4 regions of the Streptomyces sp. NPDC107521 genome follow, and region 2 is predicted to be linked to each of the others. Evidence: riboswitches for the same ligand, from Rfam matches in the RefSeq annotation. Region 2 holds a riboswitch; each other region holds the start of a gene.
The links. A riboswitch is a leader RNA that binds a small molecule or an ion and turns the genes downstream of it on or off. The one in region 2 is predicted to bind cyclic di-AMP.
Positions count from the first base shown of each region.

Region 1: another riboswitch for cyclic di-AMP. It lies ahead of ACZ7LB_RS30115 (M23 family metallopeptidase); the one in region 2 lies ahead of ACZ7LB_RS14370 (M23 family metallopeptidase).
Region 3: another riboswitch for cyclic di-AMP. It lies ahead of ACZ7LB_RS25310 (transglycosylase family protein); the one in region 2 lies ahead of ACZ7LB_RS14370 (M23 family metallopeptidase).
Region 4: another riboswitch for cyclic di-AMP. It lies ahead of ACZ7LB_RS24100 (transglycosylase SLT domain-containing protein); the one in region 2 lies ahead of ACZ7LB_RS14370 (M23 family metallopeptidase).

Region 1 is NZ_JBVKAT010000030.1:19,674-23,263, forward strand. It holds gene ACZ7LB_RS30110 (aldo/keto reductase) at 1-32, opposite strand, end outside; gene ACZ7LB_RS30115 (M23 family metallopeptidase) at 451-1,521, opposite strand; cyclic di-AMP (ydaO/yuaA leader) riboswitch at 1,532-1,689, opposite strand; gene ACZ7LB_RS30120 (PP2C family protein-serine/threonine phosphatase) at 1,925-3,196, opposite strand; tRNA gene ACZ7LB_RS30125 (tRNA-Met) at 3,476-3,549, opposite strand.
Region 2 is NZ_JBVKAT010000008.1:55,460-59,049, reverse strand. It holds gene ACZ7LB_RS14375 (M16 family metallopeptidase) at 1-1,059, shown strand, start outside; cyclic di-AMP (ydaO/yuaA leader) riboswitch at 1,253-1,445, shown strand; gene ACZ7LB_RS14370 (M23 family metallopeptidase) at 1,459-2,238, shown strand; gene ACZ7LB_RS14365 (HPr family phosphocarrier protein) at 2,614-2,895, opposite strand; gene ACZ7LB_RS14360 (bifunctional acetate--CoA ligase family protein/GNAT family N-acetyltransferase) at 3,024-3,590, shown strand, end outside.
Region 3 is NZ_JBVKAT010000019.1:134,770-138,359, reverse strand. It holds gene eno (phosphopyruvate hydratase) at 1-803, opposite strand, end outside; gene ACZ7LB_RS25310 (transglycosylase family protein) at 1,106-1,894, opposite strand; cyclic di-AMP (ydaO/yuaA leader) riboswitch at 1,898-2,065, opposite strand; gene ACZ7LB_RS25305 (transglycosylase family protein) at 2,243-3,385, opposite strand; gene ACZ7LB_RS25300 (cytochrome P450 family protein) at 3,534-3,590, opposite strand, start outside.
Region 4 is NZ_JBVKAT010000018.1:5,405-8,994, reverse strand. It holds gene fahA (fumarylacetoacetase) at 1-554, opposite strand, end outside; gene ACZ7LB_RS24105 (HAD family hydrolase) at 802-1,653, shown strand; gene ACZ7LB_RS24100 (transglycosylase SLT domain-containing protein) at 1,640-2,119, opposite strand; cyclic di-AMP (ydaO/yuaA leader) riboswitch at 2,123-2,288, opposite strand; gene ACZ7LB_RS24095 (polyprenyl synthetase family protein) at 2,927-3,590, shown strand, end outside.

The sequences.
Region 1 (3,590 bases), on a different contig from region 2:
CCGAGCTTGCGCAGATGCGAGGTGGTGGTCATGCCCTGTGTCAACGACCGGGCGGGAACCGGGCATTCCACCGGCCGGGCATTTCACCGGCCCGGCATTCCACCGGCCGGGCGGAACGGCCGGGCATTCCGCACGCCGGGCGGAACGGCCGACCGGTGCCCGCCACCGGACCGGTGGGGACCGGCGGCCCCGACCTCGGGGGGCGAGTGTCGGGACCGCCGGGGCATCGGGAGCGTCACCGCGGCGGCGCCCCGCACGGCGTCACGGCGGGCGGGCGGCACGCGGGAGGGCACGGCGGGACCACGGGGCCCCGCCCGGCGCGGCGGTACGCGGACACGGCGGCGGTACCGCGGACACGACCGCTCGTCGGCACGGCCGCCCGGCGGGCACCGCCCGTGTCCCGCGCGGGACGCGGGCGCGCCGCCGTACCGCGGGTCCGCCGCGGTGGTGTCAGAGGCCGAGGCCCTTGCCGCGCAGCCAGGCCGCCGGGTCGACGCCGCTCGCGGAGCCGCCGGGGTGGACCTCGAAGTGCAGGTGCGGGCCGGTGACGTTGCCGGTGGCGCCCACGCGGCCGATGACGTCGCCGGTGTTGACCTGCTGGCCGACGCCGACGCTGATCGACGACTGGTGGCAGTACCAGAGCTCGGTGCCGTCCTCCAGGGTGAGGACGGTGCGGTAGCCGTAGGCGCCCGCCCAGCCCGCCTCGGTGATGGTGCCGGTGTGGACGGCCTTGACGAGGGTGCCGGTGGGGGCGGCGAAGTCGAGCCCGGTGTGGTGGCCGGAGGTCCACATGCTGCCGGCCTGGCCGAAGGTGGAGGTGAGCGTGTAGGAGGAGGTCGGCAGCGTGTACTGCCGGGCCAGCTCGGCGAGCCGCTCGGCCTCGGCCTTCTCGCGGGCCTCCTCCTCGGCGCGGGCCTTCTCGGCGGCGGCCTTGGCCTCCGCCTCCTTCTTCGCCTCGGCGGCCTTGTCGGCGGCGGCCTGCGCGGCTTCGGCGGCCTGCTTCACGGCGGCTTCCCTGGCCTTCTCGGCGGCCTTGTTCTCCACCTGGACCTGCTGCTGCTCGGCCTGCTCCAGGATCCGGGTCCGCAGCGCCTCACCGGCGTCGGCGGTGCCCTGGGCGGTGTCGGCGGTGGTGACGCCGACGGCGCTGAGCGGGGTGGCCGCGGTCTCGGGACCGGAGGGCTTCTCGTCGCCGGCGACCAGCGCGCCGACCTTCGACAGGCTGGGCAGGTCCGGCAGGGAGATCGAGACCGGCGGCTTGCCGGTCTGCGCGCTGGCCATGCCGCCCGCTCCGACGGCCGCGATGACGCCGACGCCGAGGACGGTGGAGCTGCGGGCGAGCCCGCCGCGCTGCTTGGCGACGCGGTGCCGGCCGCGCACGGGGCGGACGGACTCCGCGGTGGGGTTCCATTCCTCCCAGGGACCCTCTTCGGGGCGGGGGACTCCGTGGCCGAAGGTGTCGTCGACGCCATGGCCGGAGGGTGCGAACGGGGCCTCGGGGACAGGCCGGTTGGACGCCACGTGGGCGTGCTCCTTTCCTTCCTTCCGCCTACCGGGTTAGCTGACGGGTTCGGAGCAGGAAGGTCTCCTACGGGCGGTTTTCGGCCATGTCGCCATGGCGGCGTGCGCCCGATTCACCCCAAGGTGGTGGTTCCCCGGTTCCCTCGCGGGATTCGGCATGTGCGCGCGGAGCCGCCTTCTGTGACGGCTGGGACGACCGCGCTGCGTTATCGAACGTTAATAGACGAGAGCCGGGTATTCCAAGCCGCTCCGCTTGATCATTAACGATTCGGGGGTGATCCAAAGCACTACGGCAGGCGAAAACGGGGCGAGTTGGCCCCGCGCCCGGCGCTCCGGGCACCACTTCTTCACCTCACACCGTCCTGATGGTGTGTCAGTTGTTATGCGGAGGGCGGTCGCTCTCTCACCGTCCGTGACGGCCTCCGGGACGGTGGACGGCGAGCAGCGCCATGTCGTCGGCCATGCCCCCGCCGGAGTACCGGCGCACATCCTCGGCCAGGGCGTCGAGCAGGTCCGCCGGGTAGGCGAAGCGGTTGCCCCGCAGCCGTGCCTCGGGGTCGTAGAAGACCCCGCGGGCGTCGCGCGCCTCGGACAGCCCGTCGGTGTGGAGCAGCAGGGTGGCCCCGGCGGGGAAACCGGCCTCCTCGGCGCGGTCCGGCCACACCCCCAGCTCCCCCATGCCGAGCGGCAGCGCGGCCTCCCGCGCGGGCAGCGGGCGCACGGTGCCGTCGGCGTACAGCATCAGCGGCGGGGGGTGGCCCCGGTTGACGACCCGGACGGCGCCGTCGCCGTGCGGGAGTTCCGCGAGGACGGCGGTGGTGAAGCCCTCGAAGTCGTCCAGACCGTCGCGCCGGGTGCCCTCGCGGGCGAGCGCCCGTTCCAGCCGCTGCGCGACCGCCTCCAGGGTCGCCTCCTGCTCGGCGGCCTCCCGGAACGCGCCGATGACCACCGCGACGGCCGCGACGGCGCCCATGCCCTTGCCGCGCACGTCGCCGACGAGGAGCCGGACGCCGCGCGCGCTGTCCTGCACGGCGTAGAGGTCGCCGCCGATGAAGGCGCCTGCCTGGGCGGCCTCGTAGCGGGCGGCGATCTCGAAGCCGCCGATCCGCTCCGGGGGCCGGGGCAGCACGGCGCGCTGGGCGGCCTCCGCGATCTCACGGGTGGAGGCGAGCCGCTCGTCGGTGCGGCGGACGGAGGTGTTGACCAGGACGGCGAGGACGGCGACGGTCGCGATGGTGAACAGCTCGGTGAGGGAGTCGACGCTGTGGAGCACGCCCTTGGTCAGTTGCAGCAGGCTGACGGAGGCGATCACGGCCGCCGCGGTGAGGACGGTGCCGCGCCGCGAGTAGAGGGGCGCGGCGACCAGCGGGGCGGCGGTGTAGAGGGGCCCGGCGGTGAAGTACCGCGGGGTGAGGGAGTCGTAGACGATCGCGACGAGGATCAGCAGCGGCGGCAGCAGGCGGACCAGCCGGTTGCCGACGGGGGGACCCCGCCGGGGGGCGGGCAGGCGCAGCGGGCCGGGTCCCTCGTCGTGGCTGCCGTGACCGCGGTGAGGGCCGCGACCGCGCCGGATTTCCGGCCGGCCGGTCGACGCGCCGGAGCGGGGGCGGGCGGGCGCGGGCGGGCCGGGGGGCGGTCCGTCGGGGGACCGGCCGTCCGGTTCCTCGTCGCCCATGTCACCTGGCCGCACCACTCGTCTCCCGCCACCCGCCCCGCACGTCCGTGCCGGTGTCGCCGTCCGGGTCCCAGGTTTCCCGGGGCGGGGGCGGCGGGCGAGCGGTGCGCGCCGATCGGATGACGGCCGGACGGCCACCGGACGGGAGGGCGGGGGCGGGGGCGGGGGCGGGGGCAGATTGGAAACGGAACGCCGGGGAGCCGGGGAGCCGGGGAGCCGGGGAGCCGGGAAACGCACCGGAGGCCGGAACCCTTTCGGATTCCGGCCTCCGGCCTTCAGTAGCGGGGACAGGATTTGAACCTGCGACCTCTGGGTTATGAGCCCAGCGAGCTACCGAGCTGCTCCACCCCGCGTCGTTGTGTGACCAGTGTACGCCATCGCGGGACCACCGCGC
Region 2 (3,590 bases):
AGCCTGGAGGTGCCCGCCTCCCGGCTGGCCAAGGCCCTCGGGCTGGTCGCGGACGCGCTGCGGGCGCCCGCCTTCGCGGACAGCGAGGTCGAGCGCCTCGTCCGCAACCGGCTGGACGAGATCCCGCACGAGCTGGCCAACCCGACCCGGCGCGCCGCCAAGGAGCTGTCCAAGGAGCTGTTCCCGGCCGACGCGCGCATGTCGCGCCCGCGCCAGGGCACCGAGGAGACGGTCGCCGCCATCGACTCGGCGGCCGTCCGCGCCTTCTACGAGAAGCACGTGCGCCCGGCCACCGCCACCGCCGTGGTCGTCGGCGACCTGACCGGTCTCGACCTCGACGCGCTGCTCGCCGACACCCTCGGCGCGTGGACCGGCTCGGCCGCCGCGCCGCGCCCGGTGCCGCCGGTGACCGCCGACGACCGGGGCCGCGTCGTCATCGTGCACCGTCAGGGCGCCGTCCAGACGCAGCTCCTGATCGGCCGTATCGGCGCCGACCGGCACGACCGGGTGTGGCCCGCCCAGGTGCTCGGCACCTACTGCCTGGGCGGCACCCTCACCTCCCGGCTGGACCGGGTCCTGCGGGAGGAGAAGGGCTACACCTACGGCGTCCGCGCCTTCTCCCAGGTGCTGCGCTCCGCCCCCGACGGCAGCGGCGCCGCCATGCTGGCCATCAGTGGTTCTGTGGACACCCCCAACACCGGCCCCGCCCTGGCGGACCTGTGGACGGTGCTGCGGACCCTGGCCGAGGGCGGTCTGACCGACGCCGAGCGCGATGTGGCCGTGCAGAACCTGGTGGGCGTGGCCCCGCTCAAGTACGAGACGGCGGCGGCCGTCGCGAGCACCCTGGCCGACCAGGTCGAGCAGCACCTGCCCGACGACTACCAGGCCGCCCTGTACCGCCAACTCGCGGCCACCGGCACGGTGGAGGCCACGGCGGCGGTCGTGAACGCCTTCCCGGTGGACCGCGTGGTGACGGTCCTCGTCGGGGACGCGTCCGTGATCAGGGAGCCCGTGGAGGCCCTCGGCATCGGCGAGGTCACCGTCGTGGCGGCCGAGTAGGGTCCGCCCGGCACGCGGCGGCCCCGGTGGCGGAGGCGTCACCGGGGCCGCCGTATGCCCGAATTGAGGGAATGACCACCCGTCTGCACTGTGGGATACGGCACAAAAACCAGGTTGTGTTTGAGGAGTGAAGGCGCCCCCGCTTAGCGTCGTCCCGGCTGTACGTCACGCAGTGCGCCGCATCCGCGGCACCGGACAGTCATCGCCGAGTCCCCGTACGGCGCGAGCCGGGGGAGCCGGGGACCCGTCTTCCGGCCGCCGCCCGCGGCCGGAGGGGCACACGTCCCAGGGGTGAATCGGATGCCCGCGCCCAGCGGGGGAGTCCGTAGGAGACCTTCCTGCTCCGAACCCGTCAGCTAACCCGGTAGGCGAGAGGGAAGGAAAGGAAACCGTCGCCACATGGCGTTCACGCACGCCTCCGGGAAGCACCGCCGCCCCGGCCGGATGCACCGCACCACCGCCCGTGCCGCGAGCGTCGCGGCCCTCACCGCCACCGCGGGCGGAGTCGCCGGAGCCCTCGCCGGACCGGCCGCCGCGGCCGAGACCGAGGCCGAGCAGAGCGGACTGACGCCGGTCGTCACCATCGGCGGTTCCATAGCCGACGAGATCGACGCGCAGGCCGACGCCCAGCGCGGCGCCGCCGACGACGCCGCCGCCCGGGTCGCCGCGCAGGAGATCGCCCGCGAGCGCGCCGCCGCCGCGGCCGAGGCCGCCAAGGACGCCCGCGAGGCCAGGGAGCGCGCCGCCCGCGAGGCCGAGCGCCAGCGTCTGAACACCTTCGTCTCGCCGGTCGCCGGCTCCTACGTCTCCACCGCCTACGGCTCGACCAGTTCCCTCTGGTCCTCCGGCACCCACACCGGCATCGACTTCCACGCCGGCAACGGCGCCTCGGTCCGCTCGGTCGGCGTCGGCACCGTCGTCCAGGCCGGATGGGGCGGGGCGTACGGCAACCAGGTCGTGATCCGGATGCACGACGGCACCTACACGCAGTACGGGCACCTGCTGTCCATCGGCGTCTCGGTCGGCCAGTCCGTCGAGGCGGGCCAGCAGATCGGCCTGGCCGGCGACACCGGCAACGTGACCGGCCCGCACCTGCACTTCGAGGCCCGCACCGGCACCGACTACGGCTCGGACATCAACCCCCTGGTCTACCTCCGCTCCCACGGAGTGAACCTCTGACCCCTGCGGCCGACCCCTCCGGCCCGGCCGCGGCACCCCCGGTGCCCGCCCCCGGACCCCCGAGGAACGCCGCGCGGAACCCCGGCCCGAGCGGCCGGGGTTCCGGCGTTCCCGGACATCCGGCGCCGCGCGGTACCCGGCGGAAGCCCGCCGCCCGCCGCGTCCCGTACCGGCCGTGTCCCGCGCCTGTCCCGAGCCCCGCTCCGGCTCCGGGCCCCGCACCGCCCGGCCGCCGGGCACCTCCGGACATCGGTCCGGACACCGGTCCGGACGCCGGGACACCGGGCCCGGACCGGTCCGGGACGGACGAAGGGCCCGCCCGGACACCCGGGCGGGCCCTCCGTTCCGGCCGCGGCGGACCGGAACGGGGCGGTCTCAGACCGTCTCGGGAAGCTCCTCAAGACCTTCGGCGACCAGCTTCGCCAGGCGGTCCAGCGCGGCGTCCGCGCCCTCGGCGTCGGAGGCCAGGACGACCTCCTCGCCGCCCTGGGCGCCCAGACCCAGCACCGCCAGCATGGAGGCCGCGTTGACGGGCGAGCCGTCGGCCTTGGCGATCGTGACCGGGACGCCGGTGGCCGTGGTGGCCCGGACGAAGATGGAGGCGGGGCGGGCGTGGAGACCCTCGGCCCAGCCGACGTTGACGCGGCGCTCAGCCATGTTGCTGCCCTTCAGGTGTGCAGGGTTGTCTAGACCAGTCTCACATACGGTCGAGGGTGCCCGGACGGAACCGCTTCCGGACAGACTGCCCCGCGCCGCCGCCGGGCGCGAGCCGTACTCTGGGGCCCATGCAGACCTCGTCCGACCGGCCTGAGTACCCCGCCCACTGGGAGGCCGACGTGGTGCTGCGCGACGGTGGCACCGCGCGTGTGCGCCCGATCACCGTCGATGACGCCGAGCGCCTGGTCAGCTTCTACGAGCAGGTCTCCGACGAGTCGAAGTACTACCGCTTCTTCGCGCCCTACCCGAGGCTGTCCGCCAAGGACGTGCACCGCTTCACGCACCACGACTTCGTGGACCGGGTGGGGCTCGCGGCGACCGTCGGCGGCGAGTTCATCGCCACCGTGCGCTACGACCGGATCGACGCCGCCGGGGCGCCCGCCTCCGCCCCGGCCGACGAGGCCGAGGTCGCCTTCCTCGTCCAGGACGCCCACCAGGGCCGGGGCGTGGCCTCCGCGCTGCTCGAACACATCGCCGCCGTCGCCCGCGAGCGCGGCATCCGCCGCTTCGCCGCCGAGGTCCTGCCCGCCAACACCAAGATGATCAAGGTGTTCACCGACGCCGGGTACACCCAGAAGCGCAGCTTCGAGGACGGAGTCGTCCGGCTGGAGTTCGACCTCGAACCCACCGACCGC
Region 3 (3,590 bases), on a different contig from region 2:
TCGGTCATCTCGGCGGCGGTGCGCTCCTTGCCCTCGAAGGTGTAGGAGCCGTCCTTGTAGAACTCGGACGCGGCGACGTCCAGCGCGAGCGCGATCTGCTCGCCCGGGATGTAGCCGGCCTCCTTGACGGCCTCCAGGATGAGGTCGAGGGCCTCGCGGTTGGAGCCCAGGTTCGGGGCGAAGCCGCCCTCGTCGCCGAGACCGGTGGCCAGGCCCTTCTTCTTCAGGACCTTCTTGAGGGTGTGGTAGACCTCGGTGCCCCAGCGCAGCGCCTCGGAGAAGGACTCCGCGCCGATCGGCGCGATCATGAACTCCTGGATGTCCACGTTGGAGTCGGCGTGCGAGCCGCCGTTCAGGATGTTCATCATCGGCACCGGCAGCAGGTGCGCGTTGGGTCCGCCCAGGTAGCGGAACAGGGGCAGGTCGCTGGCCTCGGAGGCGGCGTGGGCGACGGCGAGGGAGACGCCGAGGATGGCGTTGGCGCCGAGCGAGCCCTTGTTGTCGGTGGCGTCCAGGTCGAACATGGCCTGGTCGATCAGGCGCTGCTCGGTGGCGTCGTAGCCGACCAGCTCCGGGCCGATCTGCTCGATGACCGCGAGCACGGCCTTCTCGACGCCCTTGCCCAGGTAGCGGCCGGGGTCCCCGTCGCGCAGCTCGATGGCCTCGAAGGCGCCGGTGGAGGCGCCGGACGGCACGGCGGCACGACCCGTGCTGCCGTCGTCGAGGCCGACCTCGACCTCGACCGTGGGGTTGCCTCGGGAGTCCAGGATTTCCCGGGCTACGACGACGTCGATGGACGGCACGAGCATCTCCTTCTTGGGGTGTGACGCGGGCGGCCGGGCCGCGATGGCTTGGCGGTCCGTTCCGTGTTGCTCTGCGGGATGAGCCTAACCGGCTCCGGGCGATCGGTCGGCCTTCGGCCCACCCCGTGGACAGAACCGGCGGGAAATTGTTTCCGAACGGAACAAAACGGTTCGGGGAAACCGGGGCGCGGGCCGGACGGGGCGCGGGGCGGGGTCCCGGCCCGGCGCGCGGGCGCGAAAAAACCCGCCCCGGTGCGTACGGGGGAACACGCACCGGGGCGGGGGCCGGGGGGAGCGGCGGCCTACTTGAGGTGGAGCTGCTGGCCCGGGTAGATCAGGTCGGCGTCCTCGACGATGTCGCCGTTGAGCTTGAAGAGCTTCGCCCAGCCGCCCTTGACGCCGTGGTCGGCGGCGATGGAGCTGAGGGTGTCGCCCGCGACGACCCGGTACTCGCCGTCGCCCTTCTTGACCTTCTTGCCGGTCGGGGTGGTGACGGTCTTCTTGGCGGCCGGACGCTCGGCGGAGCGGGTCGACCTCTGCTCGGCGGAGCGGTCCGAGGTGCCCTGGGAGCGCTGCGGGGCGCTCTGGGAGGTGCCGGTGCTCTGCTTCTGGGTGCTCTGCTTCTGGGTGTTCTGCGAGGAGCCGGTGCCCTGCTGCTGGGTGCTCTGCGAGGAGCCGCCCTGGCTCTGCGGGGCGGTGGAGCCGCCGCCGGTGTACGCGGCACGGGACAGGCCGACACCGCAGACCGGCCAGGCGCCCTTGCCCTGGCCCGCGAGCACCTTCTCGGCGATCTCTATCTGCTGCGCCTTGCTCGCCTGGTTGGCGGTGGCGGCGTACTGCGTACCGCCGTAGGCGGCCCAGGTGGAGGCGGAGAACTGCAGACCGCCGTAGTAGCCGTTGCCGGTGTTGATGGACCAGTTGCCGCCGGACTCGCAGCGGGCGACGGCGTCCCACTCGGCGGCGGTGGCGGCGGAGGCGTTGCCGGCCGCCATCAGCGGGGCGGCGACAGCGGCGCCGGTGACGCCGGCGACGGCGATGACGCGGGTGGCCTTGGACGGGCGACGGTGCTTGCCCTTGCCGGAAAACAGCATGGTTGATCCCCTCACCGACGCCTGCGAGGTGAGCTGTCGGGTTCGGGCCGGTTGAGTTGCCCGGCCGGGTTCCTCACGGAACTCGGCTCCACCCCTAGCCGCTCCGGCTCAACTGCCCGGTGCGGCGACTTACCTTGGGTCCCCCGCTCCTGCCTGCGGCGCTTGACGCGACGACTGTTCCCGGAGGGCCGCTGGCAGGATTCGGCGTTGCGGCAACCGGGGCCCGCGATGGCGAGCGACCCTGACCGTAGCCACGCGCTCCGCGGATTTTCAAAGACGATCACGGCTTATGAGACCTATATCTCACGAGATCCAAAACGGACATACAGCCGCGAACCATGACGTGAACTAGCCCTGCCCGGGCTCCGATTCACCGCCGACGGCAAGCTCCTGACCGGGCAGGATGTAGTCCGGGTCGGCGCCCACGACGTCCTTGTTCTCCTCATAGAGGGAGGACCATCCGCCGTCGACCCCGAGGGAGTCCGCGATGCCCCACAGACTGTCGCCCGGACGGACGGTGTAGGAGCCGTCCACGGCGTCCCGGGCGGCGCTCCCGCCGCGCGAGGCGTGACGGCCGGAGGAGCCGTCGGCGCGGCCGTCCGCCGCGCCCTCGTCGGCGCTGCCGCCGCGGTGCCGCCCACCGCCGGCCGCCTCCTCACCGGCGGAGCCCGAAGCACCCCCACCGGAGCCGGACTTGTCCGATTCACCGGACTCGACCGCATTCGACCCGCGGTCGTCCGTCCCCTCGGAGGCGCCGGTGCCTTCGGAGCCGCCGGCGCCGGACGCGGAGTCCCGCGCCGCCCCGGGATCGGACGAGGCGCCGGAATCAGGCGTTTCGTCCCGGTCATCGGCCGACGTCCCGTCAGAGGCCGCCGACGGGGAGGGCGACCCGCTCTCCCGCCCGGACGGCGCCGGGTCCTTCCCGCCGGACCGCCCGGACGACCCGGGCGTGTCGGAGGCGCCGGGAGAGGCGGAGGAGCCGGGGTCGGCGGAGGCGTCGGAGCCGGCGTCCTCCGCACGGTCCGCCCCGGAGGCGTCCGAATCCTGGGACCCGCCCTCGTCCCGGGACTCGCCCCGGGACTTCCCGTCCTTGTCCGTCCCCTCCTCCGAGGACCCGCCCTTGCCGAGGCCCGCCTGCGGGCCGCAGGTCGGCCAGGCGGCGACGCCCCGGTCCGCGAGCAGCTTCTCGGCCACTCTGATCTGCTGGGCGCGGCTGGCCTGGTCGGGGCTGGGCGCGTACTGCGTACCGCCGTAGCCCTCCCAGTCCTCCTGGGAGAGCTGGAGACCGCCGTAGTACCCGTTGCCGCCGTTCTGGCTCCATGCGCCGCCGGTCTCGCACTCCGCGACCCGGTCCCAGTTCGCGCCGTCGGCCGCGTGGGCGCCGGTGGCGCCGAGCAGCGGGAGGGCGATGGCGGAGCCGGTCACTCCGGCCGCGACGACGAGGGCCGGGGCCTGGCGGGGGCGACGGTGACGACCGTTCCCGGAAAGCATGCGACTACCTTTCGCGAGACAGCGAGGGGCGCGCGGCGGAACAACGGCTCTGCCGCCGCACATTGATCCGTGAACGTATAGGCAGTCAATCACTTGTCACAAGTTCATGCCGCACAGATCACATGAGGATCACAAAGTTGAACAGCTGTCACTTTTCCGGCGCGGGCGGGGTGTTGTCCCCGGCCCGCCCGACGGGGGTGAACGA
Region 4 (3,590 bases), on a different contig from region 2:
ACGGACGGGCCGAAGACCGGCGCGGCGTCGGCGGGCGCCTTGCGCTGGCCGGAGGGCCGCACGACGTCCGTGCCGGAGACCACGACGGTGCCGGAGCGGCCGTGGTAGCCGATCGGGAGGTGCTTCCAGTTCGGGGTGAGGGGGTCGGAGCCGGGGCGGAAGATCCGGCCGACGTTGTGGGCATGGTTCTCGGAGGCGTAGAAGTCGACGTAGTCGGCCACCTCGAAGGGGAGGTGCAGGGTCACCGAGGACAGCGGGTGGAACAGCGGCTCCACGGTCTCGCGGTGGGAGGGCACCGTCAGCCAGGCGGTCACCGCGCGCCGTACGTCGGACCAGGCGGTGCGGCCCGCGGCCAGCAGCGGGTTCAGGGTCGGCCGGTCGAGCAGGGAGGCGTACGGGGAGCCGAGGGCCCGGGCCGCCGCGCCGGCGTCGAGGACGTGGTCACCGAGCCGGACGCCCACCGTCCGGTCCCGCGTGCCGGGGATCGAGAACACGCCGTAGGGAAGGTTGTGAGGACCGAAGGGGTCGCCCTCGGGGAGGTCGAAGGGGGGCATCGGGTTCGCCGCCTCGCTTTCGTGCTCGCCATGCGCGTCAGCCGCGCCGTGTGCGCCGGTCGGCCGCGTGATCCGCGGCCGGGCCACACGTTACGGCGGGGACACCGGTCTTGGGCAGGGGCACCGGCCGCGGTGCCCCTGCCCGGCGGTCCGGGCGGGCGGCGGGAACCGGCCCCGTGGCGGGTGTTTTCCCGCCCGTACGGCGGAGGGGGAGCCGGCGCGGGGCGCCGTCCGTATGCTCGGGCCCATGGGCCGTCCCGCGTACGCACTCGTCGCCACCGACCTCGACGGCACCCTGCTCCGCGGCGACGACACCCTCTCGGCGCGGACGCGGGCGGCGCTCGGCCGGGCGGAGCGGGCGGGCGCGCGGCACCTGGTGGTGACCGGACGGCCGGTGCCCCGGGTACGGCCGCTGCTGGCGGAGCTGGGCGCGACGGGGCTCGCGGTGTGCGGACAGGGCGCGCAGGTCTACGACGCGGGGGCGCGCCGGATGCTCTGGTCCCTCGCCCTGGACCGGGAGACGGCGGAGGCCGCGCTCGGCAAGATCGAGGCGGAGACCGGGCCGGTGCACGCGGCCGTCGACCAGGACGGCACGGACGGGGAGACGCTCGTCGAGCCGGGCTTCGTGATGCCGCACCCCACGTTGCCGGCCCGGCGGGTGGGGCGGCGCGAGGAGCTGTGGCGGACGCCGGTCAGCAAGGTGCTGCTGCGCCACCCCGGGCTGTCCGACGACGCGCTGGCGGCGGCGGCCCGTGCGGCGGTGGGCCCGCTGGTGACGGTGGTGGTGTCGGGGCCGGGCACGGTGGAGCTCCAGCCGCCCGGCGTGACCAAGGCGACCGGGCTGGCGCTGGCCGCCGGGCGGCTGGGGGTGGACGGGGAGCGGACCATCGCCTTCGGGGACATGCCCAACGACGTCCCGATGTTCCGCTGGGCGGGCCACGGCGTCGCCATGGCGGGCGCGCACCCCGAACTGAGGGCGGTGGCCGACGAGGTCACCCTGACGAACGAGGACGACGGCGTCGCCGTCGTCCTCGACCGGATCTTCGGGGCCGTCCGCCGGGGCGGACGGGGCGCGGGGCGCCGGATCAGTACGCGCTGAAGACGTTGTCGATCGAGCCGTACCGGTCGGCCGCGTAGTTGCAGGCGGCGGTGATGTTGGCGACCGGGTCGTAGGGGTCCCAGGAGGTGCCGGCCACGTGGTAGGCGCGGAAGGTCGGGTCGATCACCTGGAGCAGGCCCTTGGACGGGGTGCCGTTGACGGCGTTGACGTCCCAGTTGTTGATGGCGTACGGGTTGCCGGACGACTCGCGCATCACGTTGCGGTGGATGCCGTCGTAGGAACCGGGGATGCCCTGCTGCGCCATGATCGCGAGGGACTGCCGGATCCAGCCGTCGAGGGTGTCCGGGTAGGCCGTCGAGGCGGCGGCGGTGGTGGTCGTGGCGGCCGAGGCGCCGGTGGCGCCGAGGAGCGGCAGGGCGAGCACGGCGGCGCCGGTTCCGGCGACGGCGATCCGGCGGGCCAGGCGGGCGGTGCGGGCAGGACGGTGCTGACCGATGGCAGGCATGGGTGATCCCTCTCCTGACGCCTGCGAGGTGAGCTGTCGGGTTCGGGCGGGGAGGTGCCCGGCCGTGCCCTGACGGGCGCGGCTTCACCCCTAGCCGTTCCGGTGGGTCCGGTGCGGCGACTTACCTTGGGTCCCCCGCTCCTGCCCGCGAGTGTGTCGAATGGATGACTGTCGGTCCGGCGGTGGCAGGATTCGGCGTCCGCCCGACAGGCCGGGAACGTATGCGAGAGCACATGTCGGGAACAAGTGCGGGAATCACCCGACGTACCTGTTGACCTTGATCGGTACGGTTTGGGGTGCTTGATCCTTTGCGGTCGCGACCGGCCAACTGGCCTACGGGGCAACGGGCCCCCGCCGGGCGGGGCGCGGGGGCCCGGCGGCGGTGGACGGTGCGGTGGAGTGAGCCAACTCACGGAGGCGGCCAAGGGTGGCAAATCGGGCATTCAGTCCAACTGTGAATTAATCGGCTCCGGTTGGGGGCGCCCCCGGTGTGCGGCCGCTCCGGCGGGACGGGGGGCGTGCCGGGCGGGTGACGTTCTGGCGGTGCGCGCCGTTGGGTGGGGTGATGGGATCTTCGGTGGCGGCCCGGGGTGCGCCGCGCGCCGGGCCGCGCCCCGGATGTCCGGTCATGGCGGGCGACATTTGCCGATATCACTTGATCAAAAACATACCGTGCGCGATCCCCTACGGACCGGTGTCTTGCGGTGGGCGCTAGCGGTGATCGAAACATGACCGGATACGCTGACTTGAGTGGTGGCAGCGACCTATCGACAAACCAGATAGACAGCAGCAGACAGGAGACCCCTCGTGACCGTCGTCGGGCCGTTCGGGCTGAGCGTGCGGGACCAGGCTCTGGAAGCCGATGTCCAGACCGGGCTGGCGGCCGTCGAGGAAGGGTTGCTTGAGGCAACCAAGAGTGAGGTCCCGTTCATCACGGAAGCCGCCCAGCACCTCGTGCGGGCCGGCGGCAAGCGGTTCCGACCGCTGCTCGTCATGCTCGCCGCCCAGTTCGGCGACCCCTACGCCCCCGGCGTCGTGCCCTCGGCCGTGGTCGTGGAGCTGACCCACCTCGCCACGCTCTACCACGACGACGTGATGGACGAGGCCGCCGTGCGGCGCGGGGTGGCCAGCGCCAACACCCGCTGGGACAACTCGGTCGCGGTCCTCACCGGCGACTTCCTGTTCGCCCGTGCCTCCCAGATCCTCGCCGACCTCGGGCCGGAGGCGGTCCGGGTGCAGGCCCTCGCCTTCGAGCGGCTGGTCACCGGCCAGATCCTGGAGACGGCGGGACCGCAGGACGGGCGGGACCCGGTCGACCACTACCTCGACGTGCTCGGCGGCAAGACGGGCTCGCTGGTGGCCGTCTCCTGCCGGTTCGGCGCGATGGTGTCGGGCGCCGACGAGACGGTCGTCGACGTGCTCACCCAGTACGGGGAGCGGCTCGGCGTCGCCTTCCAGCTCGCCGACGACG